One region of the Chryseobacterium sp. FW101-FHT12H09 genome, then DNA from elsewhere that is predicted to be linked to it. Evidence: riboswitches for the same ligand, from Rfam matches in the RefSeq annotation. Region 1 holds a riboswitch; each other region holds the start of a gene.
What was found. A riboswitch is a leader RNA that binds a small molecule or an ion and turns the genes downstream of it on or off. The one in region 1 is predicted to bind cobalamin.

Region 1 (3,152 bases):
ATTTTCGTTCAACTCATCATTAACTGCGTCTACAATTTCTAATAGAAATCTTATTCTGTTCTCAAAACTTCCCCCATATTCATCTGTTCTGATATTAGAAAGTGGAGATAAAAATTGATGGATCAAATAACCATGTGCCCCATGAATTTCTATGATGTCAAAACCAGCTTTAACAGCTCTTCTTGCAGCAGTCTTAAAATTTTGAACCTGTTCTTTAATTTCTTCAACAGTTAAAACATGTGGAATTCTTTCAGTCGGATGATAAGGAATTGGACTTGGAGCAAGAGTTTCCCATCCTTCCTCCATGGGAATCTGAATATTATTCCAGGTAGATCCTTTTCTTCCAGCATGCGCCAGCTGGATTCCAATCTTACTTTCAGAATTTGAATGAATGAATTCTACAATTTTCTGAAGCTTGGCCGCCTGTTCGTCATTCCAGATACCCATACATTTATTGGTAATTCTTCCACGAGGTTCAACACCCGTTGCTTCAACCATTACTAATCCTGTTCCTCCTTGGGATCTACTTCCATAGTGGACAAAATGAAAGTCATTTGCTAATCCGTTTTCACACGAATACATACACATGGGAGACATTACCCAACGGTTTTTCAGTTCAACATTTCTAAACTGTATTGGAGTATATAACATCTTTATCTATTTTGGATTTTAATATTAAATGACGGAATAAAATTGGCTTGCCTACGTGCTGAAAAAGAACTAATTTTATCCCCCCTTTTTAGGCTCCAATATATGAAAAAAGACATACAGATCGGCTATGAATACTTTAAAAATAGTAGCGAACTGAACGATATAGAAAAAAAACTTTTCGAAAGAGCGAAACTAGCTCGTGAAAATGCTTATGCCCCTTATTCTGAGTTTTTTGTTGGCTGTTCCATTTTGCTGGAAAACGGTGAAATTTTCTCTGGAAACAATCAGGAAAATGCAGCCTTTCCTTCAGGACTTTGTGCTGAGAGAACAGCTTTATTCTGGGTTGGTGCTAACTTTCCGGATCAAAAGATCAAAAAGATCTTTATCGTGGGCGGACCTAAAGAATTTTCTGAAAAGAATCCTCCTATCCCTCCATGTGGAGCGTGCAGACAAAGTTTAATGGAGTACGAAACAAAGCAAAATGAAAATATTGATCTTTATTTCTCAAGCATGAATGATGAGATTGTAAAAGTTCATTCCATTAAAGATCTACTACCTTTCTATTTTGATGCTACGTTTTTATAATCACTAAGAGTAAAATCATGAAAGTTTAAATTTGCTTATCAATATCATTTAATAACAGAATATTTCGTGATTTCTGATTTAAAAAAACACATTTTAATAGATAAAATTGGCGTTTCTTTTTAAAAACTTATCTTTGCAAAAATTTTGGTTTTCAAGCTATTGAAAATAATAGGGAATTGGGTGGAAAACCCAAACTGTCCCCGCAACTGTAAATCGCAACTATCATATTCTATAACAAACCACTGTGCAAACGGGAAGGTATAGAAAAGCGAAAGTCAGGAGACCTGCCAAAATGATAATATCAAAAATATATTGCTTTCGGAGGAAAAGTAAAATAGTATGAAAAAAACTTTAGTACTACTTTTATCGTCATCTGCCTATTTTTTTTGTCTGGGACAGGAGAAAGCAATTGACACCGTGTATATTTTTGACAACCAAATGAATAAAGTAAAGCTTTTTCATAAGGTAAATACGATTACTCCACAAGATGTGGAAAAAAACTCCACCAATCTTTCAGAGCTTCTACGTTTCCAGTCCAGCGTTTACATTAAAGAAAATGGCCGTGGTGCTGTATCTTCGCCTTCATTTAGGGGAACAACTGCACAACAGACTGCTTTTGTATGGAATGGGATTAATATTAACTCCATATTTCTTGGACAAGGAGACATTAATAATATCCCTTTATTCGGATATGATCAGATTGGAATAAAAGCAGGTGGTGGAAGTGTCATTTATGGAAGTGGTGCTATTGGAGGAAGCATTCATCTCAATAACAATTTAGGCTTTAATGATGGCTTCAAAGCATCTTTATATTCTGAGGCAGGTTCTTTTAACACCTTTAATAATTTTGCTCAAGCTGCCTATAGCAATGATAAGTTCAGTTTTAAAGTTTCGGGAAATCACTCGATCAGTCAGAATGATTATGAAGTTGAAGAGAAAAATTACCTAAACAGAAACGGGAAATATTACAATACAACATTTAATGTTGGTATATCATACAAAATTGCCAATCATCAAACCCTTTCGTGGCAAAGTCAGTTTTTTGATTCCGCTCAAAACTATCCCATTTTTGTCGAAAATGGGAACAGAACAAGATATGAGACACAAAGTACCAGAAGCTTACTTTCTTGGGACATCAATAAAAGTAAATTTTCGAATAGCCTAAAAGCAGCTTATACAGAAGAAAACTTTCAATATTTCGGCAATTATAACGCTCCAAAAACAAGTGGATCTACAGGAAAGAATTACATTTTTAAAAATGATTTTAACTATTTCATTGTTCCAAAACTGAATTTTAATGTAATTACTGAATTTCAGGTGAATAAAGGAGAAGGATATCAGCCCGTCATCCCAGGTATAAAAACAGAGGGAATTGGAAATGTAAGTAGAAATGTGGGATCTGTGGCTGGATTATTACGCTATTTCCCAACGAAAGATCTGCGTTTTGAGGCTGGAGTAAAAAAAGATTTTGTTGAAAATATAAATGCACCTCTGCTTTATTCATTATCCGGAAAATGGGATCCTCTACAATGGTACAGCGTAGGTTTGAATATATCCAAAAACTTCAGATTTCCCACTTTCAATGAGCTGTATTGGAATCCCGGGGGAAACCTTGATTTAAAACCAGAAACATCATTCCAGATAGATATGGATCATGATTTTAAATTTGGTGCGTTTAAACTTACATTAAGCCCATATTATCTTAATATTTCAGACAATATTGTTTGGCTTCCTACAGAATACGGTTATTGGTCTCCTGTAAATATCAACAAGGTGGAATCTTATGGTTTAGAATCTCAGATTACATTTGATAAAAAATTCAATGAACACCATTTCAGATTCAATGTTGGATATACCTTTGCCAAATCAATTAACAAAGAAACTAAGAACCAGATGGTATATGTCCCACTTCATAA
Region 2 (3,152 bases), on a different contig from region 1:
TGGAAGTATTTTCTTTAGTAAACTAATCTCCAGTCCATTTTTAAGCTTTCTTTTTCCACGGGACTTTGTGAGTAAACATCAAGACTTATTATTGATGGATGATTCAAAAGGACAAGGCAGAAAAACCCTTTTTGAAAATGCTAAAATTTCCGAAAACAAAGGAATCAGCAGCGATGGCCCTATGTTTCCTGCAGGTAAGGGATTCAAATCTATATTCTTTATAGTTGCAAACAAAAAAGCGAAGGAACAGACCGAAAATATCATTGAAACCAATAATTTTCTGATAGAAGAAGCTGATAAAAAGAACATTTATAAAGATCCTGGGTTCGTGCTGGATAAAATTTTATTGAACGATTTTTATACTTTGGATTTTAATAGGATTAGAAGATAATGTCCTGCATATTGAACCGTCTTTTTAAATATTTCAAACAAAGTTCAACCTTTTTACAGGTCATCTAAAACCAATAACTAATATTAAGGATTTAGAGTTATATAATTATCTTCCGAAAAGTATTTAATTTATATATTTGATGCATCAAAAATTTTTCATAATGATTTCCGTAAATAAAGCAGTCTATTTATCAGCCATCAGTTTATTCTCATTAGCTTTTGTAAAAGGCCAGCAAAAAATTCCTTTTGGAGTGGTAAAGGCTGAAGAGGGTTACGCGAATGTTAGGGTTGCCAAGGATAATTATAGAAAAATTGTTGATAAGATCAGAATGCGTAAAGGGGACGTCTTTCTTTATGTAAAACCGGCTCCGGGAGAAACGGAATGGTTATGGATCAAATATCCCGAAAAGCAAGACACTGAAAAACCTTTTGTGAGATATGAGAATCTTGACAAAGAAGGTATGGTGAATAAAGAACGTGTAGCTTTTATTGATCAGCTTCCTCAATACACACCGTCCAAATCCAAAAACGGAAGATCCCTTATTTTCACTGACAATAACAATCCTAAAATACCTACTGCCCAAAGAAATAAGGTTATCATTGATGTCTATCCTTCCAATGCCAGTTATAGGAAACAGGAAAAAGATGCGGATGGAACAATCCTTACTATTGATAAAGTAAAACCTTGGGGTATCAGTAAAGAACTTCCTGAAGGGATGACAGAAATCAAGTCTATCCGTGTACAACAGGTTGGAAGAGGTTCCGTTTTTGTAAGAGAAGCTATTAAAAATATGTTCCAGCCGACTATGGATTTCAATAACATTAGTGTTGCTGCTATTGACAATGATAACATTTTTCTTTATATGATCAACGGTTCCGGGGAAAACAGATATACCACGCTCTGGACGATCAGACAGGGAAAGGTTGCTCACCAGATTATTTTTAAAAATCCTGAATAATTCATTATACTTCTCTGTATTATCCTTATTTTTGTCATTGAAAAAGTTTTAACGCTTATTCATCACAGGAATTGGTTCTGTTTAATCACAGATTAATAGGGAATCGTGTGAAAATCACGAACTGTCGCGCAACTGTAAGTAACTAAAGTCTTTATAATAAACCACTGTGCAAAAGCATGGGAAGGGATAAGGATGTTACAAGTCAGGAGACCTGCCACTTTCTATAAACAAGAAACTTTCGCGGCTTGAAGTTTATTGATCTGATGGATTGTTTCAGGAATTTCACCTTTCCTGTTATTATTCTGTTTGCTTCAATATATTTCATTTCGCTTTAATTTAATAATGAAATATGACTACAGAAGAAAGAATTCAAGCATCCGAAACCAGAATCTTTAAAGCGGTTTTCCCTAACACAACCAATCATTATGATACTCTTTTTGGAGGTACAGCGATGCAATTGATGGATGAAGTGGCATTTATTACTGCTACACGTTTTGCAAGAAAAAGAGTGGTAACTGTAAGCAGCGACAAAATTGACTTTAAGAAACCTATTCCTGCCGGAACTATTGTCGAGCTGATAGGAACGGTTTCTCATGTTGGAACAACAAGTATGAAAGTAAATGTAGAGATCTACACGGAACAAATGTATTCTTATGAAAGAGAAAGAGCTATTGTGGGAGACTTTACTTTTGTGGCTATCGATGAATTTAAAAAGCCTGTTCAAATACTATAATTAGATGAGAAACGCAAGTCAAATTGACTTGCGTTTTCTTTATTTTAAAACTTTTTCGGTCTCTAAACTTCTATTAAGCAGAAGCTGGAAAGCTTCACCCATTTCATCAGAAGCTCTGCTTATTGCATTTTCCAGCATATTTCTGATTTGACTCTCGGTTACTTTTGCTTCGGTCCAGCTTTTCCCCGAAGTATGTGAGTTAAGAATAAATGGCATAATACGGTCTATTGCACAGGCAAAAATAGCATCCGCAGTCTGCTCTTCTTCAAACTCCAACCATAGATTGAAAAACTCTGAACGTAAAGGTTCATCTAAAATTCCAAAAATATTCTGAGCTGATAATTTCTCTCTTTCAAATTTGCCAACCATTGCTTTCTCATCAAATAAGAATGTATCACCAGCTTCAATTTCTACCAGATCATGGATAGAAAGCATCCTTATAACTCTTAACAAATCGATATCTGTCCTGTTTTTAGCATATGGAAAAAGTACCTGTGCCAGTATTATTATCTGCCAAGAGTGTTCAGCAGTATTTTCCCGTCTTGAATCATCTGCATTATAATTTCTTCTCTGCACATTTTTTAAAGCATCTACTGCTAAAATAAAATCGATCTCTTTTTGTATTTTCATTTTAATCTTCTTTATAGTACTGTTTGATCGGATATTTTTTTGATTTTACGATCCACTTGTTATTGATCTTTTGTCGCTTTGTTACTTTTACGAATTCTTCACCACCCATTGCATCTTCTTCCAGCTCGTAAACTTTATCTAGTCCTTTTTTCGGAATTACCTGATACTCTGTTGTTAAATGCCAGCAACACCCGGATTTAGAAAATGTAATTAATCTCTTTCTTTTAGGATCTGTTTGAAACATTCCCAGATTTTCAAAAGCAAGAGTAGTTAATTCATCACTGATAACGAATTGTTTTTTTGTAGAATTGTAGACATATACATCATAGGATGGACCACCATAACTGCTTTCATTCCCATTTCGTATTGCAATATCTTCTGAACCATCAAAATTAAAATCTTCAAAAATCAATGGACTTTGCTCATCATATAATTGAATA
Region 3 (3,152 bases), on a different contig from region 1:
AGCGTAAGCAAGGCAGGAGTGTATACGGTTAGTTATAGAGATACGGTAAATAGATGTGATTCACCTCCAAGCACATTCACTATTACAGGAGTATGCGTGGTAACTACCTGTACGAAGCCAGCCTCTACGGCGACTCCTACCGCTTTTACAAAGATGGGTATGTCAGGGTACAGTTCTTTGCAAAAGGATTGGCCGGCTAAGATTCCTAATGGTTTTATCGCACTGGAGTCAGGCTTCAACGGGCTGGTAATTACAAGAACAGTTCCCGGTAAGATCACCGATCCTGTAGCAGGAATGCTGATCTATGATACCTCTAAAAACTGTTTCAGTTTATACAACGGAACCTCATGGAAATGTATTGAAAAATCGTGTAATGACTAATCGGTCTGCGGAAAGATCAATCAACAAAAAAGCAGAATAATGAAAAATATATACAGCATAAGCAATATAAAGAAAACCTTATCTATAGTGGCATTGTGTATAGCAGGTATTGCCGGAGCTCAGATGGGTGTAGAAACGGAAACGATAAGAGGGAGCGGAATCCTGGATTTTCCTACGGGAAAAAACAAAGGGATCATCCTTCCGGTATTAACAGAGGCAAACTCCACTCCTTCTGCAGGAACGATACGAATGTATAACAAGATGATACAGGGTGTTACCAGTTCGGGAGTGGTAAACTTCAGTGATCCCGGCGATACTGCTGTGGTTACTTTTAACACATCCACCCCGCAGGCAGCCTCTGTAAACAGTATGATCATAGGCGCCGCGACTTCTGCTGCTACAGGAGGAGCGTTGGTTCTGGAATCCGATACTAAAGCATTGATCCTTCCCCATGTCTCTAATGTAGAGACAATGCCAAGTCCATATCCGGGAACGATATGCTATGACGTAAGAAGTAAGACTTTTGCCATGTTTGATGGCAAAGTATGGAATTTTTGGAAATAATTTTTGTTCATTTTTGTGAGTGATTAGGAATAGTACAATATTCATAATCATGTATTTTTTTTAGCGAATCCTCTAGAGCGTTATGCTTTAGAGGATTTTTTTTAAGCTTCTGTGTTCTCTCCGGAATGTCATTCCGACAAAGGAGCAATCTCTATAATCACAATCTAATGAATGAATAAAGTAAATCTTAATCGGGATTCTTCACCCCACTTCCGAACTCCGTTCGCCGACTTACAGTCTGTGTTCAGAATGACACACAACATTCCGTTGCAATAGTAACGGAATGTTAGCTTATATGTGGTTGATTGTCATTTTGTTAGATTGCGTATTGTTTCTAAGCAGAATTTTCTATCTTTGCCGGATTCTGGTGAGCCATAAAAAGCTCTTAAAAGGGAATCCGGTGTAAATCCGGAACAGACCCGCTGCTGTAAGCTCTACAAAAGTTTTTGAAGCATATATCCACTGTTTTTTAATGGGAAGGATTTCAAAAATAGAGTAAGTCAGAAGACCTGCCGGAAAGATTAAAGTTTGATGCTTTCGTGGAATAAAGCTTAGGACAACAATGATTCTGTGCAGTTATAGCTGTACAATATCATTGCTGCTTTCTTATATCCATTAGCATTAAAATTATTCTCAATGAGCTAATGGAACCAAAATTTACTTTTTATAAAACGAATAAAACGATTATCACAATTCTTGTGCTATTCGCTCAGCTTTTCTTTTCTCAGTCGAGGGATACTATTAAAGAACAGGTCATTGTTCCTGTACATATTCAGAAAAAGACCTTTAAAGAGATCCTTCCGGCACAGGTAATATCGGGAGAACAATTAGAGAGACTTAACAGCCATTCCGTAGCAGATGCTCTCCGGTATTTTGCGGGGATTCAAATTAAGGACTATGGCGGGATCGGAGGTCTGAAAACCATCAATATCCGTAGCATGGGAAGCCAGCATGTTGGTGTTTTCTATGATGGTATCCAGTTGGGAAATGCTCAAAATGGGATTGTGGATTTAGGGCGATTTTCTCTTGATGATCTTGAAGAAATCTCTCTTTATAACGGGCAGAAAAGTGAAATTTTTCAGCCTGCAAAAGATTTTGGTTCTTCGGGTTCCATTTATCTGCAGCCAAAAATCCCAACTTTTAAAGGAAATAAAAAAACCAATCTTGTCGTAAGATTTAAAAACAGTTCCATTGATTTATTTAATCCTTCATTTCGGTTAGAACAAAAAATATCTGAGAAAATATCGGCAAGCTTCAGCTCTGAATTTATACAAAGTGACGGAGTTTATAAATTTAGATATAGAAAGAAATATCCTGATGGAGAAATTGCCAATGATACAATTGCCAAAAGATTTGATTCTGATATTAAATCAAAAAGGTTTGAAACAAGTCTTCATGGGGATTTAAAAGATGGAAACTGGAGTGTGAGAGGATATGGTTATCTGTCTGATCGTGGAATTCCGGCAGCGATTGTTAATAATCGTTTTGGTGCACGGGGACAAAGATTACGGGATGAAAGCTACTTTGTTCAAGCCAGTTTAAGGAAAAAACTATTTCCAAAATTTGAAACACAGCTTAGAGCAAAATTTGCTTACGATTATACTTTTTATGCAGATACAGTTTCTACAGAAGCGGCTTTTCCTGTTCGCAACAGTTATATCCAGCGTGAAGTATATGTTTCTTCATCCAATATGTATTCTATAACATCCAACTGGGATATAAGTGCGAGTGTAGATTTTCAGTATAATAATCTGGATGCCAATTTGTTTAATTTTTCCTACCCTACCCGTTATACTACATTAATGGCTTTTGCGACGACTTACCAGTGGCGGCGGTTCAAATTTTTAGGAAGTGTTCTGGGTACTTTTGTAAGTGAAGAAGTTGAGAAAAATTCTAAATCTCCGGATAAAACAGAATGGACACCAGCGGCATTTCTGTCCTATCAGCCTTTTAATTCTAAGGAGATAACCATAAGAGCTTTTTACAAGAGAATTTTCAGGATGCCTACTTTCAATGATCTGTATTATACGGTAATTGGAAATGCTTTTCTAAAACCTGAATTTACAAATCAGTATAACGTAGGTTTTACCTATGGGAAATCCTATCATCATCAGATTTTAAAGGGTGTTTATGCTACAGTAGATGGCTATTTCAATAAGGTGGAAGATAAAATTATTGCAGCTCCCACAGGAAACTTATTCCGATGG
Region 4 (3,152 bases), on a different contig from region 1:
ACCCATCCATTTTGAGTAAACGCAAATCCTGCCAGTTGTTCACCAAAATATTCCACCATATCGTTACGCTCAAATTCTCCATGAACCAACACATCAATTCCTATTTCTTCCTGCCAGTTGATGGTTCTTTGGGTTTCTTCTTTAAGCAATTGATCATACTTCTGAGCCGTCAGATCTCCTTTTTTGAATTGGGCTCTCCAGCTTCTTACTTCTTTTGTTTGTGGGAAAGATCCGATCGTTGTCGTTGGGAATAAAGGAAGCTCTAATGCATTTTGTTGCGCTTCTTTTCTTACATTAAACGGACTGTTTCTCTGTGCATCATTCTCTGTTGTTACCGCAACGCGGTTTTTAACATCTTGATTATGAATTAAGGTTGAAACTTTACGGTTTTCAATGGCTTGTTTATTTTCAGCCAACTCCTGTAGTGTGCTATAATCTGGATTTTCTGAGGCTAATTTTTTCAAAGTAACAATTTCAGAAACCTTCTGTTTGGCAAAAGCCATCCATTGCTTGATTTCAGGAGATAATATCTTTTCGTTTTTCTCCAGGTCAAGATCGAAAGGAGAATGGAGTAGTGAGCATGAAGGAGCAATGAAAACTCTTTCAGAACCTAATGCGGTTATGGCTTTCTTGATAAAAGCCAGAGACTGGTTGAAATCATTTTTCCAGATATTTCTTCCGTCAACAACTCCCAATGACAGAATCAACGTTTCAGGAATGGCAGTAAGAACTTCATCCAACTGTTCCGGAGCGCGTACCAGGTCGATGTGTAAAGCATCAATTGGTAGAGTAGTCGCTAGTGAAAGATTATCTTTTAATCCATCAAAATAGGTGGTAACGATGAATTTAAGATTCGGGAATTGTTCTGTGATCTGAGTATAAACAGATTGGTAAACTTCTTTTGCTTTTTGATCAAGATCTAAAGCTAGAAACGGTTCATCAAACTGGATCCATTCAGCACCATTATTTTCTAACTCTTTTAAAATTTCAGTATAAACAGGAAGCAAGTTCTGAACCAGATCTAGTTTGTCAAAGCCATCTTCTTTTTCCTTTCCTAATAGTAAATACGTAACCAATCCAATGATAACAGGTTTTGCACTGATCCCTGCTTCTTTAGCTTCAATAAATTCATTGACGATCTTATTGGAGAATAATCTGAATTGTTGATCTTTCTGAAATTCAGGAACGATATAATGGTAATTGGTGTCAAACCATTTTGTCATTTCCATCGCCGTAATATCTAAACCTTCTTTCTGATGACCTCTTGCCATCGCAAAATACAGATCAATCTCATTTGAAGTAATGTCCTGATAACGGGCAGGAATAGCACCAACTGACAGGGTCATATCCAATACCTGATCGTAGAATGAAAAATCATTCGATGGAATAAGATCGATTCCGGCATCCTGTTGTAATTTCCAGTTTTGTTTTCTGATGGTTTTTCCAACCTCTAAAAGTTCCTGTAATGTTGTTTTGCCCGACCAATATTGCTCGCAGGCTTTTTTGAGTTCTCTGTTGCTACCAATTCGCGGGTAACCTAGGATGTGTGTTTGCATTTTCTTTTAAACTTTTAATTAAATTTTAGTTTTTAAAAGTTCTTTTAGAATGCTTCGTAATACGATCGGGAAAGAGTTTTCAGCAATAGAGAAGATACAATATGGACGTAGTTTTCCCATTTGGGATAGAGGTTGGGGAGTAACTTTTTAGACTTTTATTTTTAACGCAAAGTTCATCTATAATTCTCCATATTTAAGAAGGCAAAGGAGAAATCAATTTCATTGATTTTGAAGAAGCATGCGTTTTATCCATAAGCTTCATCAGCGACAGCGTCGCATCTCTTTGCTCCTTAAAACTAAGGAATCTTTATAATAAATCTTTGCGTTTAAACTCAAATAAATTCCAAATTTAAACAACTCAATACGTTCAAAAGTATCATCTGTATGACCAAAAGCTTCAAACCGCGAAAGCATTGTCAATTCGGAAAAGGCAGGTCTCCTGACTTGTAACAGTTTTGTCATCCTTCCCGCTTCTGGCAGTGGATCTGCAAGGACAAAAACCTTTGGTGTGTTACTTACAGTTGCGCGACAGTTCGTGATTTTCACACGATTCCCTATTAATTTACGTTAAGTAAAACCTTTTCCGTTTGATGAAGTATGTTAAAGAACAAAATAGGGTGTAAAGGTATTGAATAAAGTGATTTTATTGGTATTGTTTTAAATATTAGGAATAAAATTTTGTTTTAATTTAATTTTAAAGTTATTTATTCTGTAAATTTGAAAAAATCAATCGAAAAAAGAATATTATCCTGTGGAAAGACTCGACGATAAGGATCTTCAACTATTAAGAATCCTGCAAAAGAATGCTAAACTGACGGTTAAAGAATTGGCCAAAGAAATAAACCTTTCTCCATCACCAGTTTTTGAACGGGTAAAAAGACTGGAACAGGAAGGCTATATCAAACATTACGCTGCGGTTTTGGAAGCTGAAAAACTGAATCGTGGTTTTACCGTTTTCTGTCAGGTGAAATTAAAGATCCACGATCGGTCGGTAGGAAATGAATTTGTGAAAGAAATTGTACAAATTGAAGAAGTAGCAGAATGCTACAATATTTCAGGAGATTTCGATTTCCTGCTTAAAGTTCAGGTAAGGGATATGAAACATTACCAGGATTTTGTATTCAACAAATTAGGATCTGTAGATTCCATAGGAAGTACCCACAGTACTTTTGTGATGGCTGAGGTAAAGAACAATCATGGAGTTACAATATAAACAATCAGAGCTTCAATATTACTTTTTTGCTCTTATCCTACTCAACGAAACAGACGTTATCCCCAGATAGGATGCAATATAATATTGCGGAACGCGGCGGAAAATTTCCGGTGCTTGTTTAAGTAATTCGGCATATCTTTCTTCGGCACTGTCCTTTATCCGCGAAATAAAAAGTTTCTGATATTTAAGCAGACGCTCTTGCAAATAACTGTAATAGAATTCTTTAATATGCGGATTAAGCTCCATCTTTTGCCTGAACTCTTCAATAGAAGTACTGTAAACAACAGAAGGCTCTATCATTTCGATATTATAAATACTTGGTGAATTGTAAAATAAACTTTCCCATGATGAGATAAGGTTACCTTCAAATAAAAACTGGAAAG

Region 2: it holds a riboswitch for cobalamin, as region 1 does, so the genes downstream of both, AC3WRL_RS15085 (acyl-CoA thioesterase) here and AC3WRL_RS03615 (TonB-dependent receptor plug domain-containing protein) in region 1, are expected to answer to the same signal.
Region 3: it holds a riboswitch for cobalamin, as region 1 does, so the genes downstream of both, AC3WRL_RS09415 (TonB-dependent receptor plug domain-containing protein) here and AC3WRL_RS03615 (TonB-dependent receptor plug domain-containing protein) in region 1, are expected to answer to the same signal.
Region 4: it holds a riboswitch for cobalamin, as region 1 does, so the genes downstream of both, metE (5-methyltetrahydropteroyltriglutamate--homocysteine S-methyltransferase) here and AC3WRL_RS03615 (TonB-dependent receptor plug domain-containing protein) in region 1, are expected to answer to the same signal.

What each region holds. Positions count from the first base shown of each region.
Region 1 covers NZ_JBYTCP010000001.1:799,599-802,750, forward strand. Annotated here, with positions in the region: gene namA (NADPH dehydrogenase NamA) at 1-651, opposite strand, end outside; gene AC3WRL_RS03610 (cytidine deaminase) at 754-1,236, shown strand; cobalamin riboswitch at 1,365-1,542, shown strand; gene AC3WRL_RS03615 (TonB-dependent receptor plug domain-containing protein) at 1,576-3,152, shown strand, end outside.
Region 2 covers NZ_JBYTCP010000003.1:946,076-949,227, forward strand. Annotated here, with positions in the region: gene AC3WRL_RS15075 (hypothetical protein) at 1-391, shown strand, start outside; gene AC3WRL_RS15080 (hypothetical protein) at 552-1,349, shown strand; cobalamin riboswitch at 1,405-1,582, shown strand; gene AC3WRL_RS15085 (acyl-CoA thioesterase) at 1,699-2,082, shown strand; gene AC3WRL_RS15090 (HD domain-containing protein) at 2,122-2,712, opposite strand; gene AC3WRL_RS15095 (XAC2610-related protein) at 2,714-3,152, opposite strand, start outside.
Region 3 covers NZ_JBYTCP010000002.1:806,320-809,471, forward strand. Annotated here, with positions in the region: gene AC3WRL_RS09405 (hypothetical protein) at 1-381, shown strand, start outside; gene AC3WRL_RS09410 (hypothetical protein) at 421-945, shown strand; cobalamin riboswitch at 1,294-1,476, shown strand; gene AC3WRL_RS09415 (TonB-dependent receptor plug domain-containing protein) at 1,590-3,152, shown strand, end outside.
Region 4 covers NZ_JBYTCP010000003.1:303,407-306,558, reverse strand. Annotated here, with positions in the region: gene metE (5-methyltetrahydropteroyltriglutamate--homocysteine S-methyltransferase) at 1-1,556, opposite strand, end outside; cobalamin riboswitch at 1,969-2,153, opposite strand; gene AC3WRL_RS12135 (Lrp/AsnC family transcriptional regulator) at 2,308-2,769, shown strand; gene AC3WRL_RS12130 (Crp/Fnr family transcriptional regulator) at 2,788-3,152, opposite strand, start outside.